DNA from 3 places in the Streptomyces sp. NPDC051133 genome. Region 3 is predicted to be linked to each of the others. Evidence: riboswitches for the same ligand, from Rfam matches in the RefSeq annotation. Region 3 holds a riboswitch; each other region holds the start of a gene.

Region 1 (6,811 bases), on a different contig from region 3:
CGGCGCCGAGTCTGCCGAGGACCTCGTACGGGCCGACGTGTCGTGGGTCGGTTGCGCGCAGCGCGTGCACGTGGTGCTCCCCCCGGGTCAGCTGCTGCCAGGGGGAGTGTATGCGGCACCGTCCGCCGTGCTTCGCCCAGCCGTCACACCGCCGGCACGCAGCGGCCGTCCTCCGTGCGGTACGTCCACTTCGCGCCCTGGGTCACCAGTTCCCGGACGGCGGTCACGAAGCGCTCGACGTGCTCGTCGGGGGTGCCCGCACCGAAGCTGACCCGGATGGCGTTCAGGGACTTCTCGCCGGGCGCCGCCTCGGGGGCGCCGCACTCGCCCTGGGTCTGGGGGTCGGTGCCGAGCAGCGTGCGGACCAGCGGGTGGGCGCAGAAGAGGCCGTCGCGGACGCCGATGCCGTACTCGGCGGAGAGCGCGGCGGCGAAGTGGGAGCTGTTCCAGCCCTCGACGACGAAGGAGATGACGCCGACGCGCGGGGCGTCGTCGCCGAAGAGGGAGAGGATCCGGACCTGGGGGACCTCGGCCAGGCCCTCGCGGACCCGGGCGATCAGCTGCTGCTCACGGGCGACCAGGCCGTCCCAGCCGGCGTCGGTGAGGGCCTTGCAGGCCGAGGCGATGGAGTAGGCGCCGATCACGTTCGGCGAGCCGGCCTCGTGGCGGGCGGCGCTGTCGTGCCACTCCACGTCCACTCCCCCGTCGGTGCGCCGGGTGACCTTGCGGCTGGCGCCGCCGCCCGCGAGGTACGGCTCGGCCGCGCGCAGCCAGTCGGCGCGGCCGGCCAGCACCCCGGAGCCGAAGGGTGCGTACAGCTTGTGGCCGGAGAGGGCGACCCAGTCGACGTCCAGGTCACGGATGTCCACGGGGTGGTGGGGGGCGAGCTGGGCGGCGTCCAGGACGATCCGGGCGCCGTGCGCGTGCGCGGCGGCGGCCAGTTCCCGCACCGGCCACAGCTCACCGGTGACGTTGGAGGCGCCGGTGACGCACACCAGGGCCGGGCCGTACAGGTCACGGCCGGCGAGGGCCCGCTCCAGGGTCGCCACGGCCTGCCCCGGGGTGCTCGGGGCGTCGAGGTAGGTCACGCGGGCGTCCTGCCAGGGCAGCAGGGAGGCGTGGTGCTCGGTCTCGAAGACGAAGACCTGGCAGTCGGCGGGGAGGGCGCGGGCCAGCAGGTTGAGGGAGTCGGTGGTGGACCGGGTGAAGATCACCTGGTCGTCGGCGCGGCAGCCGAGGAAGTCGGCGACCGTCCTGCGGGCGTTCTCGAACAGGTCGGTGGAGAGCTGGGAGAGGTAGCCGGCGCCGCGGTGCACGCTGCCGTAGTACGGCGCGTAGGCGGCGACGTCGTCCCAGACGCGCTGCAGGGCGGGGGCGCTGGCCGCGTAGTCGAGCGCGGCGTAGGTGACCTCGCCGCCGGTGACGAGCGGGACGGTGACGTCCCGGCCCAGGACGGACAGCGGGGCACGGACGGACCGGTCGGCGGCAGGGGTGAAGACGGACATGGGTGAACTCCCGTGAGGCGAGGTGACATCGCCGCGCGAGCGGACGGGGCTCGAGCGCGGAGAAGAACGCGGAGAAGAAGAAAAGGGAAACGCGGAGGCGGGGCTCTGCGGCCCTATCGCATTCGCTTGCTCACGGAAGGCTCCCTCGAACGACCAGGACCCCTGGTCCCGCGCTCTGAGAAGCGCGCGAGGGGTCCGCGCTTGCCGTGGACCTCGCTGCCCACGACCTGGTCTTCACCCGGGGCACCCCGCCACGGACGGAGGGTTGCCGGACAGTCGGCCGGGGCCTCATGACTGTCACTCATGACCTGGACAGGAACGTACGCGAACCGATCACCGGCCCGCAACTCGTGTCCGGATCGCGGGACGCGCGCCCGGCGCCGCCCTCACCGGACCAGGTGGTGCCGGCGCGAGCGCCGCGACCAGCGCACGCCGAACAGCACCAGGTCGGCGACGAGGACCACCGCGCCGATGATCAGCAGGAAGAACAGCCCGTGCGCCGCCACGCCGATGAGTCCCAGAATGATCGCCACGATGATCAGGAGCAGGAAGAGCACCATGGGTGACCACATCCTCCGGCCGGGCCGGTCAGCCTCGCGCCAGACGGCGTCCCTGGTCGGCGCCGGCCTCGTAGGGCCTGTCGTAGTGTTCGAAGATCTCGTGTTCCCGCTCGACCGGCAGGACGTCGTCCATGCCGATGGACGGCGCCTTGCGCACCTGCGCCCGTGGATGGGCCACCTGCACGTAGCCGGGCCCGAGGGTCGCCTCGTCGAGGGGGACGAAGACGAGCCGGTGCCGGGTCGGCATGCCGGTGCGGACGGTCACCATGGCGGGTGTGTCGGTGGCGGTGTCCACGTAGACCGCTTCCAGGGCTCCGATCTTGCGGCCCCTGGGGTCGATCACGTCGCGGTTGCGCCACTCGCGGACATCGGCTGAGTGGATCATGTCTCGCTCCTCGCGGTCCGCCCTCCCGGACGCCGCGCCAACATGGAGCAGCGGCGGGAGAGGCACCACGTCTTCACTCTACTCCCGCGACCGCACGGGCCGACGGCCCCGAAGGCGTCCGCGCCCCCTCGGGCCGACGGCCCCGCGCGCCTCCGCGGACGCCCGCCGTCACGCGTTGCTGACGGCCACCCAGCGCTCCAGCACCCGCTTCGCCGCGCCCGAGTCGATCGACTCCGCAGCCCTCGCCATGCCCGCACGGAGCTGGTCGGCGAGCGGGGCGTCCGTCGGATCCAGGGCGACCAGCGCCGCCGCGGAGTTCAGCAGCACCGCCTCCCGCACGGGACCCTGCTCGCCGTCCAGCAGGCGGCGGGCGACCTGCGCGTTGTGGGCCGGCTCGCCGCCGCGCAGCGCCTCCACCGGGACCAGGTCGAGCCCGGCGTCCCGGGGGTCGAAGGACTCCTCGGTGACCTTGCCGTCCCGGACCACCCAGACCCGGGAGGTGGACGTCGTCGTCAGCTCGTCCAGGCCGTCGTCGCCGCGGAAGACCAGCGAGGAGTTGCCCCGCTCGGCGAGGACCCCGGCGACGATCGGTGCCTCGCGCGCCACGGCCACGCCGACCGCCTGCGCCCGCACCTTCGCCGGGTTGGTCAGCGGGCCGAGCAGGTTGAACACCGTCCGGATGCCCAACTGGCCGCGGGCGGCGCCGACATGACGCAGCGCCGGGTGGAACTTCACGGCGAAGCAGAAGGTGATGCCGGCCTCCTCCGCGACCTCCGCCACCCGGCGGGGGGTCAGGTCCAGGTTGACGCCCAGTCTCTGCAGGACGTCGGACGAGCCGGACGCCGAGGACGCGGCCCGGTTGCCGTGCTTGACGACCTTCGCACCCGTACCGGCGACGACCAGCGAGGACATCGTGGAGATGTTCACCGTCTTCGCCCCGTCGCCGCCCGTGCCGACGATGTCGACGGTGCGGCCGGGCACCTCGATCACGTTCGCGTGCTCGTACATGGTGCGGACCAGACCGGTGATCTCCTCCACCGTCTGCCCCTTGGCCCGCAGCGCCACCGCGAACCCGGCGATCTGCGCGTCGGTCGCCTCGCCGCGCATGATCCGGTCCATCGCCCAGGCGGTGTCGTCGGCGGACAGGTCGTGCCCGTCCAGCAGGCCGTTCAGCAGGGCGGGCCAGGAACGGCCCGCCGCGGTGTCGCCTCCAGCGGGGGTCACAGCGCTCATCAGCCGCTCCTGGTGTCGTACGAAATCAGTGGTTGATCCCCACCCTATCGACCCCCGGACACGGCGAAGGGCCCCGTCCGCAACCCGGACGGGGCCCTTCAGCGTGGTGTGGCGACGCGGGGATCAGTGGTGGCCGTGGCCGCTCGTGATCTCCTTGTACTCATCGACGCTCGGCTTCGGGATCTGGTTGTCCTCACCGTAGTAGGCGTTGGACAGCTTCGCCCGCAGCTTCTCCGAGGACGGGATCTTGCGCTCGACCCCGTTCTCGTCCACCGCCGGGCCGATCTCGGCCGGCTCGTACTGGTGGTGCGCCGTGAGGGTGTGCAGCTGCTCCTGGCTGAGCGGCTCGTGCACCTCGATGAACTCACCGTGCGGCAGGCGCTTGATGATGCCGGTCTCACGACCGTGCAGCACCTTGTCGCGGTCGCGCCGCTGCAGACCCAGGCAGATCCGCTTGGTGACGATGAACAGCACGACCGGGCCGACGAAGACGAAGATCCGGACGAACCAGGTGACCGCGTTGATCGACAGGTGGAAGTGCGTGGCCCACAGGTCGTTGCCGCCACCGATCAGCAGGGTCAGGTAGACCGTCATCCAGGCGACACCGAACGCGGTGCGCGTCGGGGCGTTGCGCGGACGGTCCAGGATGTGGTGCTCGTTCTTGTCGCCGGTGATCCAGGACTCGATGAACGGGTAGACCGCGATCGCGACCAGGACCAGCGGGAAGATCACCAGCGGGATGAACACGCCCAGGACGAGCGTGTGGCCCCAGAAGTTGATCTCCCAGCCCGGCATGAAGCGGATCAGGCCCTCGGAGAAGCCCATGTACCAGTCGGGCTGGGCACCGGTGGACACCTGGTCCGGACGGTAGGGGCCCATGGCCCAGATCGGGTTGATCTGGGCGACCGCCGCGATGGCCGCGATGACACCGAAGACCAGGAAGAAGAAGCCTCCGGCCTTGGCCATGTACACCGGCAGCAGCGGCATGCCGACGACGTTCTTCTCGGTCTTTCCCGGACCCGCGAACTGCGTGTGCTTGTGGTAGAAGACCAGGATCAGGTGGCCCACCATCAGGCCGAGCATGATGCCCGGCAGCAGCAGGATGTGGATCGAGTAGAACCGGGCGACGAAGTCGTGGCCGGGGAACTGACCGCCGAAGAGGAAGAACGACAGGTACGTGCCGACGATCGGCACGGACAGGATCGCGCCCTCCATGAAGCGGACACCGGTGCCGGAGAGCAGGTCGTCCGGGAGCGAGTAACCGGTGAAGCCGGTGAACATGCCGAGGACGAACAGCAGGAAGCCGAACAGCCAGTTGATCTCACGCGGCTTGCGGAACGCGCCGGTGAAGAACACGCGCATCATGTGCGCGAACATGCCCGCGAGGAAGATCAGCGCGGCCCAGTGGTGGATCTGCCGCATGAGCAGACCGCCGCGCACGTCGAAGGAGATGTGCAGGGTCGAGTTGAACGCCTCGGACATCAGCTGTCCCTGCAGCGGGACGTACGAGCCGTGGTACTCCACCTCGTTCATCGACGGGTGGAAGAACAGCGTCAGATAGACACCCGTCAGGATGATGATGATGAAGCTGTACATGCACACTTCGCCCAACATGAACGACCAGTGGTCGGGGAAGATCTTGCGCATGTTGGACTTGGCCAGGGAGTAGATCCCGAGCCGTCCGTCGGCCCAGTCGGCGACGCGCTCGCCGGCCGGTGCCTTCCCGCGAGAGCGGGGCGTTTCGTTCGCTGCAGTACTCATCCGCGCTCCCAGAATGCAGGACCGACGGGCTCCTCGAAGTCGCCGAGCGCCTGGAGGTAACCCTCACTGTCCACGCCGATGCGCAGCTGCGGCAGGGCGTGGCCGGCGGGGCCGAAGATCACTCGGGCACCGTCGGAGAGGTCGAAGGTGGACTGGTGGCACGGGCACAGCACGTGGTGCGTCTGCTGCTCGTACAGCGAGATCGGGCAGCCGACGTGGGTGCAGATCTTGGAGAAGGCGACGATGCCCTCGTGCGACCAGTCGAGCTCGCGCTTGTCCTTGATGTTGCCCGGCTGCAGCCGCACGATCATGAGGGCGGCCTTGGCGATCTCCGTCTGGAACTCCTCCTGCGTCTCCTCCAGGCCGTCCGGCTTGGCGAAGGTGAGGGAGCCGACGGCGACGTCCTCGGGACGCAGCGGCAGGTTCGTGTTCATGTTGACCAGGCGCTTGCCCTTCGCCCACAGCGTGTGGCGCAGGGAGGTGCCGGGCAGCGGGCCGAGGTCGCGCAGCAGCATGACGCCGGAGAGCGGCACCAGGGCCAGCGCGCCGAACATCGTGTTGCGGACCAGCTTGCGGCGGCCGATCACCGACTCGGCGGCACCCTGGCGGAAGTCCGCGTGGACCTTCGCACGGACCTCCGGGGAGGCCTCGATCGGGTGACGCTCGTCGGCGACCTCGACGTCGGACATGAGGGTGCGGGCCCAGTGGACCGCGCCCGCGCCGATGCAGAACAGCGCCACGCCCAGGGTCAGGCCCAGCGCGAAGTTCAGCGCGCTGATGTGCCCGATCGGGAACACGAAGATGTTCTTGTCGTGCGGGATCGCCACGTACGAGGCGATGAAGCCGACGGTGGCCAGCATCGACACCGTGAACAGCAGGGCCACCATCCGCTCGGACCGCTTGGCGGCCCGCTCGTCGATGTCCTGGATCCGGTGCTCGTGCGGCGGCAGACCGGGGTCGGCGAACGGGTTCTCCTCGTCCGCGATCCCTACCGCGCCATGTGCGTGGGCCTGCTCTGCGGGCAGGTTCTCTTCTGGAATGTCTTGGCTACTCATGACTTCTTGGCCTTTGCGGTCCGAGCGGCGACCCAGACGGCGACGGCGATCAGCGCGCCGAGGCCGAAGATCCAGGCGAACAGACCCTCGCTGACCGGCCCGAGGCCGCCCAGCTCAAGACCGCCAGGATTCGTCGTCTCGCTGCTGTCGACCGAGTGCAGGTACGCGATGATGTCCTTCTTGTTCTTCTCCGACAGCGTGGTGTCGGGGAAGGACGGCATGTTCTGCGGGCCCGTCTGCATGGCCTCGTAGATGTGCTTCGGGTCGACACCCTCCAGCGTGGGCGCGAACTTGCCCTCGGTGAGGGCACCG
Region 2 (6,811 bases), on a different contig from region 3:
ACCAAGCCATCCGTCTTCGAACTCGACCAGCCGCTACCGGAGTTCATCCTGGCGAGGCCGAAGCTGGAGGGCTCGCAGAGCCGTTCCGACCTGATCGTCGATCTCGCGGTGCGCGAACAGCTGACGGTCCGGCAGATCATCTCCCGGCTCGGCGGCGGCCGCGGCCACTTCGAGTTCGTGGGCACACCCGAGCAGGTGGCGGACACGATCATCGCCTGGTTCGAGGGCGGTGCGGCAGACGGGTTCAACATCATGGCCCCCGCGCTGCCGTCGGGCCTGACGGCCTTCGTCGAGCACGTCCTGCCGATCCTGCGCGGCAAGGGGTTGTTCCGTGAGGAGTACGAGGGCACGACCCTGCGCGAGCACTACGGGCTCCCGGTGCCTGCGAACCAGTTCCATGGCTGACCCGCTTTCCGGGCCTGAACCGCTGCCCACGGCCGGCCCGCTTCCCCTGGCTGACCCGCTCGCGACTCCCGCCGCTTCCACTTTCCGGAGCGGCGGGAGTCCGCCCGCGCCCCTGGACGCTCCCGGCTCGCGCTTCCGTGATGGGGCAGAGCTCGAGGACTCCGGTCTGCTCGGCGGATACCGGCGTGAGCTCGGCTGGGGCAGGGGAAGGACGCTCGGCGCGCGCACTGCGGTCGGACCGGAGTACCCGGACTGACCAGGGCCTGGATCGTCGCAGGATCAGGCCCAGACTCCTGTACCCGGCCGAGCACGCCGGACACCGACCCCGAAGAACGGTGGCCGTGTCGAGGCGGGCCGCCGTCCATCGGGGCGTCCGCGATGCGGGACGGCCCTCTTGACGCCGATGTCGGTCGGATCGACACTCACTGAGGGAATCCTAGTGAATAGGTAGGGAAAATATGAGGCGCTTGGAGTCGGTCACCGTCCGAGTGAGCCGTTCGCCTCTTCTGACCTCCCGCCGTCACATCGATCTGCTGCGTGTCTGCAGCGCGATCGACCCCCAGGGCTGAGCCGCGCCCATCCCGCACCGGAGACGCCCTCAGGTGTCGTGCCGTCCGGTGCGTACGGGAGAGCTCCGCTCCCTCACCCGACGTCGCTTCCGCCGCGCGTACGCCCGCGCCCGCTCCCGGGGAGAGTCATGACTGTCACACCGCTGGCCGCCCACGCCTCCGGCCGACCCGCGCCCGCCTTCCGGGGCCGGATCGGCCGGGATGCGCGCAGCGGCCACTACGCCGTTCCGGGCCGCTACCGCCTCCATCTGTCGACCGCCTGTTCCGGCGGCCTGCGCATCGCCGTCACCCACAGCCTGCTCGGCCTGGACACCGTCTGTCCGGCCACCTTCCTGCCCGCGGTCCCCGACTGCCCCGAGGGCGGCCACTCAGTCCTGCGTCCGTTGTACGAGGCCAGCGCCCACCGGTACCCCGGTCCGGCCGTCGCGCCGGTGCTCAGCGACGACTGGTCCGGGCGGATCGTCAGCACCCATGCCCCGGACATCATGCGCGACCTCGACCGCCGGTTCGGCGGTGACCGCCCCTCGCTCTACCCGTGCGGCGCGGAGTCGGAGATCGAGGCGGTCGAGCGGATGTGCGGGCAGGGCATCGAACAGGCCGCGCAGCACGCCGGATCGGCCGGTGGTGAGCCGGTGGAACGTGACGCGGCACTTGGCACGCTGCTCGAAACGCTCGGGGCCCTGGAACGCTGGCTCGAAGGACGCACGTACCTGATCCGCGACGATGTCACCGCCGCCGACGTCGCGTTGTGGGTCGCCCTGGTCCAGCTCGATACCGTCCACCGCAACCACCTCGACGCCTCCGCCGTCCAACGCATCGCCGACCATCCGACCCTGTGGGCCTACGCCCGCCGGCTCGCCGCCCATCCCGCCTTCGGCGGCCACCTCGACCTCGACGGCATCGAGCGCCGTCACCACGCCCGCTGCCAGGGCCTGGAAGCCGCCGGAGCGGCCGTGCGGATCCTGGACTGGGCGGCCCACACCACCCGTTAGCCGTTCCACCTGGTGGACCGGCGTTGACATTCGTTCGGGCAATTGTCTTAACTACGGCCCAGAACGGTCATGAGTGTCAGCGACAAGCCCTGGCTGGCTGACCGGCAACCCTCGCGCCGCGGTGGGGTGCCCCAGGTGACGACCGGACCGAAGACGTTTCGGTAAGCGCGAGGCCCACAGGGCCGGAACAGTGATGGTGACGCCATGTACGCAGCTCTCAGGACGGCCACGCGCCGCTCCCAGGGCTGCGTACAGCCGCACCCGAACCCTCTCGTCGCCGATCGCGCCGTCGATCTGCTCCGCGTGAACAGCGCACTGTGTACCGCACCGGGCCGTGCCCGCTGTCGGGGCTGACACCTCCCCGCAGCCCCCGCACTCCCTGATGAACACCGCCCGTGCGGTGTGCCGTCGTCCTCCCCGCCCCCGGTACCTCGCCGTCGTGTGCGCCCCCGCATGCCGCCGCGCTTCCGGGGTGTACCCACCCAGCCGGAGCCCACCATGAGTGAACCCCCTGGCGCCACCGTCACCCTCCCCCAGGCGCCGACCGCCGATCAACCATCGAAAGCCCTCACTGCCCAGCGAGTTCTGCCGCTGCGGCGCCCCGGACGCTGGATCGCCACCGCGGTCGTCCTGGTCCTGGTCGCCCAGTTCGTGCACGGGCTGGCCTCCAACCCCTTCTACCAGTGGGACCGCTGGGGCTACTGGTTCCTGCGCCCCACCATCCTCGACGGCCTGCTCATCACCCTCGAAGTCACCGCCTACAGCGCGGTGCTCGGCCTGATCGGCGGTGTGCTGCTCGCCCTGGCCCGGCTGTCGAAGAGCCCGGTGCTGCGCGCGGTCAGCTGGACCTACGTCTGGGCGTTCCGCTCCATCCCCCTCATCGTGGTCCTGATCTTCCTCTACAACTTCAGTGCCCTGTACAAGACTTTGAGCGTCGGCATCCCCTTCGGGCCGGCCTTCTTCTCCTTCGACGAGTCGAAACTCGCCACCGACATGGTCGTCGCCGTCGTCGGCCTCAGTCTCAACGAGGCGGCCTACGCGGCCGAGGTGGTGCGCGGCGGCATCCTCTCCGTCGACCAGGGCCAGCACGAGGCGGCCGCCGCCCTCGGCCTGCCCAAGGGCTACCAGTTCCGCAGAATCGTCTTTCCCCAGGCGCTGCGCTCCATCATCCCCAACTACGTCAACCAGCTCATCGGCCTGATCAAGGGCACCTCGCTGGTCTTCTACGTCTCCCTGCTCGACCTGTTCGGCTCCGCGCAGACCATGGGCTCCACCTACCCCGGCGACATCGTGCCGCTGCTGCTGGTCGTCACCGTCTGGTACCTGATCCTGACCAGCGTCGTCTCCGTCATCCAGTTCTACGTCGAGCGGTACTACGCCCGCGGCGCCACCCGCAGCCTGCCGCCGACACCGCTGCAGAAGCTCCGCACCGGACTCACCTCCCTGCGGGCCCGCATCCGCCGGGAGGCCGCCGTATGACCACCGACACCATCGAGGCCCTGGCGGACGTCGAGGCCGCCACCGTCGAGGTCCACGACGTGCACAAGTGGTACGGCACCCACCGGGTGCTGGACGGCGTCGACCTGACCGTCCGCCCCGGCGAGGTCACCGTCATTCTCGGCCCGTCCGGCTCCGGCAAGTCCACCCTGCTGCGGGTCGTCAACCACCTGGAGAAGCCCGAGATCGGCTACGTCAGCGTCAACGGCGAGCCGATCGGCGTGAAGCGGCAGGGCGAGAGGCTGAAGGAGCTGAGCGAGCGCGCCATCCTCACCCAGCGCGGACGGATCGGCTTCGTCTTCCAGAACTTCAACCTGTTCCCCCACCTCACCGTGCTGGACAACGTGGCCGCCGCCCCGGTCGCCACCGGCAGACTCGGCAAGCCCGAGGCCCAGGAGCTGGCCCGCGAACTCCTCGGCCGCGTCGGACTCGCCGACAAGACCGGCGCCTACCCGCGCCAGCTCTCCGGCGGCCAGCAGCAGCGCGTCGCCATCGCCCGCGCCCTCGCCCTGCGCCCCGGAGTCATCCTCTTCGACGAGCCCACCTCCGCCCTCGACCCCGAACTGGTCGGCGAAGTCCTCGCCGTCATCAGGGACCTGGCGACCAGCGGCACCACCCTTCTCATCGTCACCCACGAGATCGGCTTCGCCCGCGAGATCGCCGACCGGGTCGTCTTCATCGACGGCGGCAAGATCATCGAGCAGGGCCCGCCCTCCGAGGTCCTCGACAAGCCGCGCCACGAGCGCACCAGGGACTTCCTCAGCAAGGTCCTCTGACCCGCCGCACCCTTCAGACCTCCCCCCACGCCACCCTCATCACCTCCAGCGACAAGGAACGGCCATGGCCTCCCACTTCACCCGACGCAGCCTGATACGCGGCATCACCGCGGCGACCGCCGTCGGCTCCCTGGCCACCGGGCTCGCCGCCTGCGGTGGCAACAGCGACGCGGCCACCTCCACCGACAGCGCCGCCAAGACCGGCGAGGTCGTCATCGGCCAGGTCTCCAACGGCGCCGCCCAGCAGACCTCCATCAAGGTCTCCGAGGTCAAGTCCATCAGCGCGGAACTGCCCGCCGCCGTGAGGAAGAGCGGCAAGCTGGAGATCGGCATCGGCGCCCTGCCGGCCGGATTCCCGCCGCTGGCCTACGTGGGCAGCGACCAGAAGACCCTCACCGGCGCGGAACCCGACTTCGGCCGCCTGGTCGCCGCGGTCCTCGGCCTCCAGCCCGAGGTGAAGAACTCCACCTGGGAGAACCTCTTCGTCGGCATCGACAGCGGCAAGGTCGACGTGGCCTTCTCCAACGTCACCGACACCGAGGAACGCAAGAAGAAGTACGAGTTCGCCTCCTACCGGCAGGACAACCTCGCCTTCGTCGTGCCGAAGAAGAGCACCTGGAACTTCGACGGCAACTACGAGAACCTCGCCGGCAAGACCGTCTCCGTCAGCTCTGGCACCAACCAGGAAAAGATCCTCCTGGAGTGGAAGGGGAAGCTGGCCAAGGAGGGCAAGAAGCTCACCGTCAAGTACTTCCAGGACAGCAACAGCGTCTACCTCGCCCTGTCCAGCGGCAAGATCGACGCGTACCTCGGCCCCAACCCCGGCATCGCCTACCACAACCGCCAGGTCGCGAACACACCCAACGCCACCCGCACCGCGGGCACCTACTCCGGCGCCGGCGCGAGCCTGCAGGGCCTGATCGCGGCGACCGCGAAGAAGGACAGCGGCCTGGCGAAGCCGCTCGCCGACGCCATCAACTACCTGATCAAGCACGGTCAGTACGCCGAGTGGCTCAAGGCCTACAACCTCTCCAACGAGGCCGTCGCCAAGTCCGAGGTCAACCCGCCCGGACTGCCCCTCGACAACTCCTGACCATCGCGTGCCGGGGATTCCACCGCCGCCTCGCGGTGGAGTCCCCGGGCGTCGGACACCCGAGCCGCACCCCGGAGACCGCCACACCATGTCCGTGACCAGCATCGACGCCAGCTCCGTGCACATCCTGGACAACCCCGCCTGGGCCGCGCTCACCGGCCCCCACGCCCACTTCGCCCAACGAATCGGCCACGCCGCCCGCTACCACCAGGACGTGGCCCCTTTCCACGCCCTCTCCGACGAGGACGACCCGCGCGCCTGGGCCGACCTCGCCGCACTCGTCGGCCCTGGCGGCACCGCCGCGGTGCGGGGCGTGACCGAGGCGGCGGTGGGCTGGGAGGTCGTGCGCACCGGACACGGCGTCCAGCTCGTGGACACCGCCCTGCGCGCCGAGCCCGACCCCGAGGCCGTACGGCTCGGCCCCGGCGACGTGCCCGAGATCCTGGATCTGGTCGCCCGCACGGAGCCGGGCCCCTATCTGCCCCGCACCGTCGAGCTGGGCGCCTACCTCGGCATCCGCCACCAGGGCCGGCTGATCGCCCTGGCCGGCGAGCGGCTGCACCCGCCGGGCTGGACGGAGATCAGCGCCGTGTGCACCGACCCCGACCACCGCGGCCGGGGCCTGGCCACCCGTTTGGTCCGCGCGGTCGCCGCCGGCATCAGGGAACGCGGCGAACGCCCCTTCCTGCACGCCGCCGCCACCAACGCGAACGCGATCCGGCTGTACGAGTCGATCGGGTTCACCCTGCGCCGCCGTACCGTCTTCTCGCTCGTCCGGCACACCGGGGCCGCCGCGCTGGAAGAAACGGCATAGCCGTGCCGTTGTCCTTGTCGAAGCTGAGTGAATGGTCCGCTCGGACGGAGGTGAGACACGTGACACGTGTACTCCGTGCCGTCCACCTCCACTCCCGGCCCCACATCGACCTCCAGCGCGTGGCCGGCTCCCTCTGTAGCTCCTGACCCCTCCCCCAGCCTTCGGCCGGGGGGACCCCCATCTCGCTGCGCTCGCCAGCCGCCGTGTGCCCCGACTCCCGCGGGCCGGCGATCTCGTACGGACCTCCAGGAAGGCACCCTCGTGTCCTCAACTCCCGCTCCCCACCTGCACCTTGCCGTCGCCCTGGACGGCACCGGCTGGCACCCCGCCTCCTGGCGCGAGCAAACCGCCCGCCCCCGGGACCTGTTCACCGCCGGCTACTGGGCCGACCTGGTCGCCGAGGCCGAACGCGGCCTGCTCGACTTCATCACCCTCGAGGACGGCCTCGGCCTGCAGTCCTCGCTCCCCCAGCCTCGACTTCGCTCGACCGGGGGGACCCCCATCGGTGAGCCGGACGGCCGCACGGACCAGGTCCGCGGACGCCTGGACGCCGTACTGATCGCGTCCCGCATCGCACCCTTGACCCGGCACATCGGACTGGTGCCGACCGTGATCACCACCCACACGGAGCCGTTCCACATCTCCAAGGCGATCGCCACTCTCGA
Region 3 (6,811 bases):
TCGTCCAGCAGCTGCCGGTACGCCAGCAGACCGCGCACGATGTTCTTGGACAGCTCGGTGCGGTCGACACGCACGATGGCCCTGCGGCCCTCACCGATCTCCTCGCGCAGGGCCGCCATCCGCTCGTCCACATCGGGCTCATGAGCTCGCTTGCGCAGGAAGCCGGCGTCCGCGCCGAGCCCGTGCACACCGACCTCCCGGGGCACGGCCCCGGGACCCAGCACGGCGTGACAGCACTCCGTGAACGCGTCCGCCCAGCGCCTGGTCAGGAACGCCGCATGGTCCGCGCCCAGGATGCCGTTCAGCAGTTCGGCCGCGACGTCGTCGGGCAGCAGCCCGAAGTACTCCGGGGGCGCCCACGGGGTGTGCGAGAAGTGGCCGATGCGCAGGTCGGGGCGGAGCGCACGGAGCATCCCGGGCACCAGGCACAGGTGGTAGTCCTGCACCAGCACCGCCGCGCCCTCGGCCGCCTCCTCGGCCAGCGCCTCGGCGAACGCCCGGTTGTACGCCTCGTACGCCGCCCACTGGCGCCGGAACTCCGCGTCGAAGACCGGCTCCAGCGGGGTTTGGTACAGCATGTGGTGGACGAACCACAGCACCGAGTTGGCGATGCCGTTGTAGGCGTCGGCGTGGACGGCGGCGTCGATGTCCAGCATCCGCACCCGCTGCCCGCCGGTGTCCCCGGCCGGCAGCAGCCCGCCGTCCGCGCGCCGCACCGCCTCCCGGTCGCCGTCGCCGAGCGCCGCGCACACCCACACCGAGTCCGCGTCGGAGCCGATCGCCGACAGCCCCGAGACCAGCCCGCCGCCGCCCCGCCTGGAGCGCAGCGAGCCGCTCTCGTCCACCGTGTACGAAACCGGGCCGCGGTTGGACGCGACCAGCACCTGAGCACCGTGCGGGGAAGCCATGGTCCTCAACCTAGCCCGGCCCGGAAACGCTCAAACGTACGGCTGCGTCCGGCACGCGGATGTATACGACCGGACACGGCCGGTTCACGCCACCTTGCGCTCGGCGTACTCCGCGATCTCCACCATCGGCGGCCGCTCCTCGGTGTCCACCGAGTAGGTGCGCGGCTCGAAGCCGTCCGCGCCCCGCTCGAACTGGGTCAGCGACGGCCGGACCAGATGGCCCCGGGCCAGCCGCAGCTGGGCCGTGCGGTAGATCGCGGCCGCCATCCGGCCCAGCGCCTGGCCGTCCTGGTGCCGGTGCCTGCGGACCCCGACATCGACCTGGGCCAGCGCCTCCAGCCCCACCAGGTGCAGCGCGTCCACCAGCATGCCCAGCTCCACCCCGTACCCGACGGGGAACGGCAGCTGCTCCAGCAGGGAGCGGCGGGCCGCGTACTCACCGCCCAGCGGCTGCACGAAACCGGCCAGCCGCGGCCAGTGCATGTTCAGCAGCGGGCGGGCCATCAGCTCGGTGACCCGGCCGCCCTGCCCGGCCGCCCCGCCCAGCGGGCGGTCGTACATCGCCTTGACCAGGTGCACGTCCGGTTCGGTGAGCAGCGGGCCGACGATCCCGGAGACGAAGTCGGCGGAGAAGTCCTTCAGGTCGGCGTCGATGAAGCAGATGATGTCCCCGCCGGTCACGAGCAGCGAGCGCCACAGGACTTCACCCTTGCCCGGGACGGCGGGAAGGCGCGGCAGGATCTCGTCCCGGTGAACGACCCGCGCGCCCGCGGCGGCGGCCACCTCGGAGGTGCGGTCGGTGGAGCCCGAGTCGACGACGACGATCTCGTCGACGAGCGGAGTCCGTTCCACGAGGTCGCGGCGGATGACCGTGACGATGTCGCCGACCGTCTCCTCCTCGTTCAGGGCGGGCAGCACCACGCTGATCGACTGGCCCGTGCGCTGCTTGGCCGCCACGAGCCCGGGCAGCGGGCGATCGGTCACCGACCAGGAGCGGGTGGCCAGCCAGCGCTCGACTTCTTCCAGCACAGTCAGCGGCTCCTCACGTGTCTCGCGGTTCGGACGACTATCTCAACTCTCCTGGCCGTCGGTTACAGTCTTGAACAACGCCGGTGACCATCGCATGTCGGGGTCGACCGCGCGCCCACAACTCCATACCGCTCATCCAGAGGGGCAGAGGGACACGGCCCGATGAAGCCCCGGCAACCCTCCAGTCGGTTCTCGTTCTCCAGCGAGGCTCCCGGCTAGGGAAGGTGCCAAATCCGTCTCACGGCGAAGTGCGTCGTGAGGAAGATGAGGAGAAAGGGCCTCGCCTCCATGGCTGTGCAGACTGTTGCAGACTCCAGCACCCCCACCGTCGACCTCGGTCCCGCCGCGGCACTGAGCTGTCGTGAGTGCGGTCACCGGGTACCCCTCGGGCCCGTGTTCGCCTGCGAGGAGTGTTTCGGCCCGCTGGAGATCGCCTACGACTTCTCCGCCTACGACACCGAGGAACTGCGCCGGCGCATCGAGGCGGGCCCCGCGAACATCTGGCGGTACGCGCCGCTGCTGCCCGTCCCCGCCGACGTGGCCGACAAGCCCAACATCAACCCGGGCTGGACCAAGCTCGTCAAGGCCGACAACCTCGCCGCCGAGCTGGGTGTCACCGGCGGGCTGTACGTGAAGGACGACTCCGGCAACCCGACGCACTCCTTCAAGGACCGCGTCGTCGCGCAGGCCCTCGAGGCCGCCCGCGCCTTCGGCTTCACCACGCTCTCCTGCTCCTCCACGGGCAACCTGGCCGGCGCCGTCGGCGCCGCCGCCGCCCGGGCCGGCTTCCGCTCCTGCGTGTTCATCCCGCACGACCTGGAGCAGGGCAAGGTCGTCATGGCCGCGGTCTACGGCGGCGAACTCGTCGGCATCCAGGGCAACTACGACGACGTGAACCGGTTCTGCTCCGAGCTGATCGGCGACGCGGCCGGCGAGGGCTGGGGCTTCGTCAACGTCAACCTGCGGCCGTACTACGCGGAGGGCTCCAAGACCCTGGCGTACGAGATCTGCGAGCAGCTCGGCTGGCGGCTGCCCGACCAGATCGTCGTCCCGATCGCCTCCGGCTCCCAGCTCACGAAGATCGACAAGGGTCTGCAGGAGCTGATCAAGCTGGGTCTGGTCGAGGACAAGCCGTACAAGATCTTCGGCGCGCAGGCCGAGGGCTGCTCGCCGGTGTCGACCGCCTACAAGGCCGGCCACGACGTCGTACGCCCCCAGAAGCCGAACACCATCGCCAAGTCCCTCGCCATCGGCAACCCGGCCGACGGCCCCTACGTCCTGGACATCGCGCGCCGCACCGGCGGTGCCGTGGAGGACGTCACGGACGAGGAAGTCGTCGACGCCATCAAGCTCCTGGCCCGCACCGAGGGCATCTTCGCCGAGACGGCGGGCGGGGTGACCGTCGGAGTCACCCGCAAGCTGCTCAAGGACGGCGTGCTGGACCCGGCGAAGACCACGGTGGTCCTCAACACCGGCGACGGCCTGAAGACCCTCGACGCGGTGGCCGGCACCGGCCTGACCGCCACCATCCGCCCGACCCTGGACTCCTTCCGAGAGGCTGGCCTCGCATGAGCGTGACCGTCCGCATCCCCACCATCCTGCGCACCTACACCGGTGGCCAGGCCGAGGTCGCCGCCGACGGTGCGACCCTCGCCGAGGTCATCGAGAACCTGGAGAAGAACCACGCCGGCATCGCCGCCCGCGTGCTGGACGACCAGGGCAAGCTGCGCCGTTTCGTCAATGTGTACGTCAACGACGACGACGTCCGCTTCGAGCAGGGGCTGCAGACCGCGACCCCGGACGGCGCCGGTGTCTCGATCATTCCGGCCGTCGCCGGCGGCTGAGAATTACCTTCGGTAACCGCGGTTACCGATTGTTCATCGAATGGCTCCCTCCGGGAGAGAAACGGAGGGGGCCATTCTGTGTGATTGAGCGCGGTAGAGTTGGGGAACGCGCTCTCGGTCGGACCAGTCGGGAGCCCTGTATTCATGCCGCGGGCCCGACAAGAAGTAGCCAAAGTGTGCGGGTCCTATGCGGCTTTTGTGGCTTTTGCGGGGCCCGACTTGCCCTGAAGATGCATGAATTTTCGCCACATTCCGGACCGTTCGCGTCCAGAATTCTCGTCCGATTGACCTGTTGCAGACGGCAGTTGGACAGATACATTCAGCCGCGGTCGACGCGTTCCGGCGCACGCCCCCGTCGATTGGGGGGTGAGGTCTGACCCGGGTCCGCGAAGTGTGGATCTGTGCAAGGGCCAGTAATAGGGGAGTTAGGCATGGCTCAGGGCACCGTCAAGTGGTTCAACGCGGAGAAGGGGTACGGCTTCATCGCGGTCGACGGTGGTGCGGACGTCTTCGTCCACTACAGCGCCATTCAGATGGACGGCTACCGCACCCTGGAAGAGGGCCAGCGGGTGGAGTTCGAGATCTCGCAGGGCCAGAAGGGCCCGCAGGCCGACATGGTTCGCCTCAGCGCCTGAACGTTTCTTGTCGACGAAGGGCCCGCACCGGCACAGGGTGCGGGCCCTTCGCCGTGCCCGGTGCCCTCGCGCGCGGGCGTGTTCGCGGGCGGCTGAGCGCCCCTCCGGGAGGCCCGAGGCGCTTGCACTCGACCATGCCGAGTGCTAATCATTGCGTTAGCACTCTGAAGGTGAGAGTGACAAAGAAGGACCGGGTCGGTGAGGCCCGCAGGCCACGTGGGGCAAGGAACCACAGGCCGGCGAGCCGTCCGTCGCGGGCGCGGGCGCGGTCCGAAGGAATCACCCCCAGTCCTGGAGGGACCACTTCACATGGCCAAGATCATCGCGTTCGACGAGGAGGCGCGGCGCGGCCTCGAGCGCGGCATGAACCAGCTCGCGGACGCCGTCAAGGTGACGCTCGGCCCCAAGGGTCGCAACGTCGTCCTCGAGAAGAAGTGGGGCGCCCCCACGATCACCAACGATGGTGTCTCCATCGCCAAGGAGATCGAGCTCGAGGACCCGTACGAGAAGATCGGCGCCGAGCTGGTCAAGGAAGTCGCCAAGAAGACGGACGACGTCGCCGGTGACGGTACGACCACCGCGACCGTGCTCGCCCAGGCCCTGGTCAAGGAAGGCCTGCGCAACGTCGCCGCCGGCGCCAACCCGATGGCTCTGAAGCGCGGTATCGAGAAGGCCGTCGAGGCCGTCTCCGCCGCCCTGCTGGAGCAGGCGAAGGACGTCGAGACCAAGGAGCAGATCGCCTCCACCGCGTCCATCTCCGCCGCCGACACCCAGATCGGCGAGCTCATCGCCGAGGCCATGGACAAGGTCGGCAAGGAAGGCGTCATCACCGTCGAGGAGAGCAACACCTTCGGCCTGGAGCTCGAGCTCACCGAGGGCATGCGCTTCGACAAGGGCTACATCTCCGCCTACTTCGCGACCGACATGGAGCGCATGGAGGCGTCGCTCGAGGACCCGTACATCCTCATCGCCAACTCCAAGATCGGCTCCGTCAAGGACCTGCTCCCGCTCCTGGAGAAGGTCATGCAGTCGGGCAAGCCGCTGCTGATCATCGCCGAGGACGTCGAGGGCGAGGCCCTGTCGACCCTGGTCGTCAACAAGATCCGCGGCACCTTCAAGTCCGTCGCCGTCAAGGCCCCGGGCTTCGGCGACCGCCGCAAGGCCATGCTCGGCGACATCGCCATCCTCACGGGCGGCGAGGTCATCTCCGAGGAGGTCGGCCTCAAGCTGGAGAACGCGACCCTGGACCTCCTGGGCCGCGCCCGCAAGGTCGTCATCACCAAGGACGAGACCACCATCGTCGACGGTGCCGGCTCCTCGGAGCAGGTCAACGGCCGCGTGAACCAGATCCGCGCCGAGATCGAGAACAGCGACTCGGACTACGACCGCGAGAAGCTGCAGGAGCGCCTGGCGAAGCTCGCCGGCGGTGTCGCGGTCATCAAGGCCGGTGCCGCCACCGAGGTGGAGCTCAAGGAGCGCAAGCACCGCATCGAGGACGCCGTCCGCAACGCGAAGGCCGCCGTGGAGGAGGGCATCGTCGCCGGTGGTGGCGTGGCCCTGCTGCAGGCCTCCCAGGTCTTCGAGAAGCTGGAGCTCGAGGGTGACGAGGCGACCGGCGCCAACGCCGTGAAGCTCGCGCTGGAGGCCCCGCTCAAGCAGATCGCCGTCAACGGTGGTCTCGAGGGTGGCGTCGTCGTCGAGAAGGTGCGCAACCTGACGGTCGGCCACGGCCTGAACGCCGCGACCGGCGAGTACGTCGACATGATCGCCGAGGGCATCATCGACCCGGCGAAGGTGACCCGCTCTGCCCTGCAGAACGCCGCCTCCATCGCCGCGCTGTTCCTCACCACCGAGGCCGTCATCGCCGACAAGCCGGAGAAGGCCGCCGCGCCGGCCGGCGGCGGCATGCCGGGCGGTGACATGGACTTCTGATCGACCTGACGGTTGATCGCCTGTCCTTCGGACCGAGGGCGGTACGTCCAGCTTCTGGCTGGGGGTGCCGCCCTCGGGCGTTCGCGGGCTCAGTCGGCGTAGTTTTTGAGTTCCGACGTGTCGAGGGTGATGCCCACCGGAGGCGGCAGCTCGACGGTCGCACCCCAGGGGCGGGTGGAGCACTGCAGGTAACGCCCGTCCTTCGGTTCGCTGTACACGCTGACCGTGCTGCTGTCGCGGTCGATGAGGAGGTAGACGGGGATCTCGGCCGCCGCGTAACCCACGGGCTGTCGATGCGGTCACGCTGGTCGGTGTCGCGGTCGTGGGAGGTGATCTCCACGGCCATGAGGGCGCCGTCGGTCGAGGACCAGTTGCCGTGCCCCCTGAAGTGGCCTACGGGTGCGAGGAAACCGTCCGAGATGGCGCGGCCCTTGCGGTAGGCCTCGGCCTTGACGCCCCTCTC

What was found. A riboswitch is a leader RNA that binds a small molecule or an ion and turns the genes downstream of it on or off. The one in region 3 is predicted to bind S-adenosylmethionine.
Region 1: linked by a shared signal. The riboswitch ahead of AB0N17_RS42870 (aminotransferase class V-fold PLP-dependent enzyme) and the one ahead of thrC (threonine synthase) in region 3 are both predicted to bind S-adenosylmethionine.
Region 2: linked by a shared signal. The riboswitch ahead of AB0N17_RS22425 (amino acid ABC transporter permease) and the one ahead of thrC (threonine synthase) in region 3 are both predicted to bind S-adenosylmethionine.

The regions. Positions count from the first base shown of each region.
Region 1 is NZ_JBFBBK010000085.1:4,049-10,859, reverse strand. It holds gene AB0N17_RS42875 (PQQ-binding-like beta-propeller repeat protein) at 1-70, opposite strand, end outside; gene AB0N17_RS42870 (aminotransferase class V-fold PLP-dependent enzyme) at 144-1,505, opposite strand; SAM riboswitch class IV at 1,698-1,814, opposite strand; gene AB0N17_RS42865 (hypothetical protein) at 1,892-2,065, opposite strand; gene AB0N17_RS42860 (PRC-barrel domain-containing protein) at 2,094-2,450, opposite strand; gene trpD (anthranilate phosphoribosyltransferase) at 2,619-3,683, opposite strand; gene AB0N17_RS42850 (cytochrome bc complex cytochrome b subunit) at 3,807-5,444, opposite strand; gene AB0N17_RS42845 (Rieske 2Fe-2S domain-containing protein) at 5,441-6,499, opposite strand; gene AB0N17_RS42840 (c-type cytochrome) at 6,496-6,811, opposite strand, start outside.
Region 2 is NZ_JBFBBK010000021.1:81,567-88,377, forward strand. It holds gene AB0N17_RS22410 (LLM class flavin-dependent oxidoreductase) at 1-405, shown strand, start outside; gene AB0N17_RS22415 (putative leader peptide) at 864-974, shown strand; gene AB0N17_RS22420 (glutathione S-transferase C-terminal domain-containing protein) at 1,103-1,966, shown strand; SAM riboswitch class IV at 2,032-2,140, shown strand; gene AB0N17_RS22425 (amino acid ABC transporter permease) at 2,465-3,445, shown strand; gene AB0N17_RS22430 (amino acid ABC transporter ATP-binding protein) at 3,442-4,239, shown strand; gene AB0N17_RS22435 (transporter substrate-binding domain-containing protein) at 4,304-5,332, shown strand; gene AB0N17_RS22440 (GNAT family N-acetyltransferase) at 5,421-6,146, shown strand; gene AB0N17_RS22445 (putative leader peptide) at 6,206-6,292, shown strand; gene AB0N17_RS22450 (LLM class flavin-dependent oxidoreductase) at 6,408-6,811, shown strand, end outside.
Region 3 is NZ_JBFBBK010000009.1:33,622-40,432, forward strand. It holds gene AB0N17_RS12125 (trehalose-6-phosphate synthase) at 1-908, opposite strand, end outside; gene AB0N17_RS12130 (glucosyl-3-phosphoglycerate synthase) at 993-1,937, opposite strand; SAM riboswitch class I at 2,067-2,208, shown strand; gene thrC (threonine synthase) at 2,226-3,509, shown strand; gene AB0N17_RS12140 (MoaD/ThiS family protein) at 3,506-3,781, shown strand; gene AB0N17_RS12145 (cold-shock protein) at 4,213-4,416, shown strand; gene groL (chaperonin GroEL) at 4,726-6,348, shown strand; partial or broken gene AB0N17_RS12155 (Uma2 family endonuclease) at 6,438-6,811, opposite strand, start outside.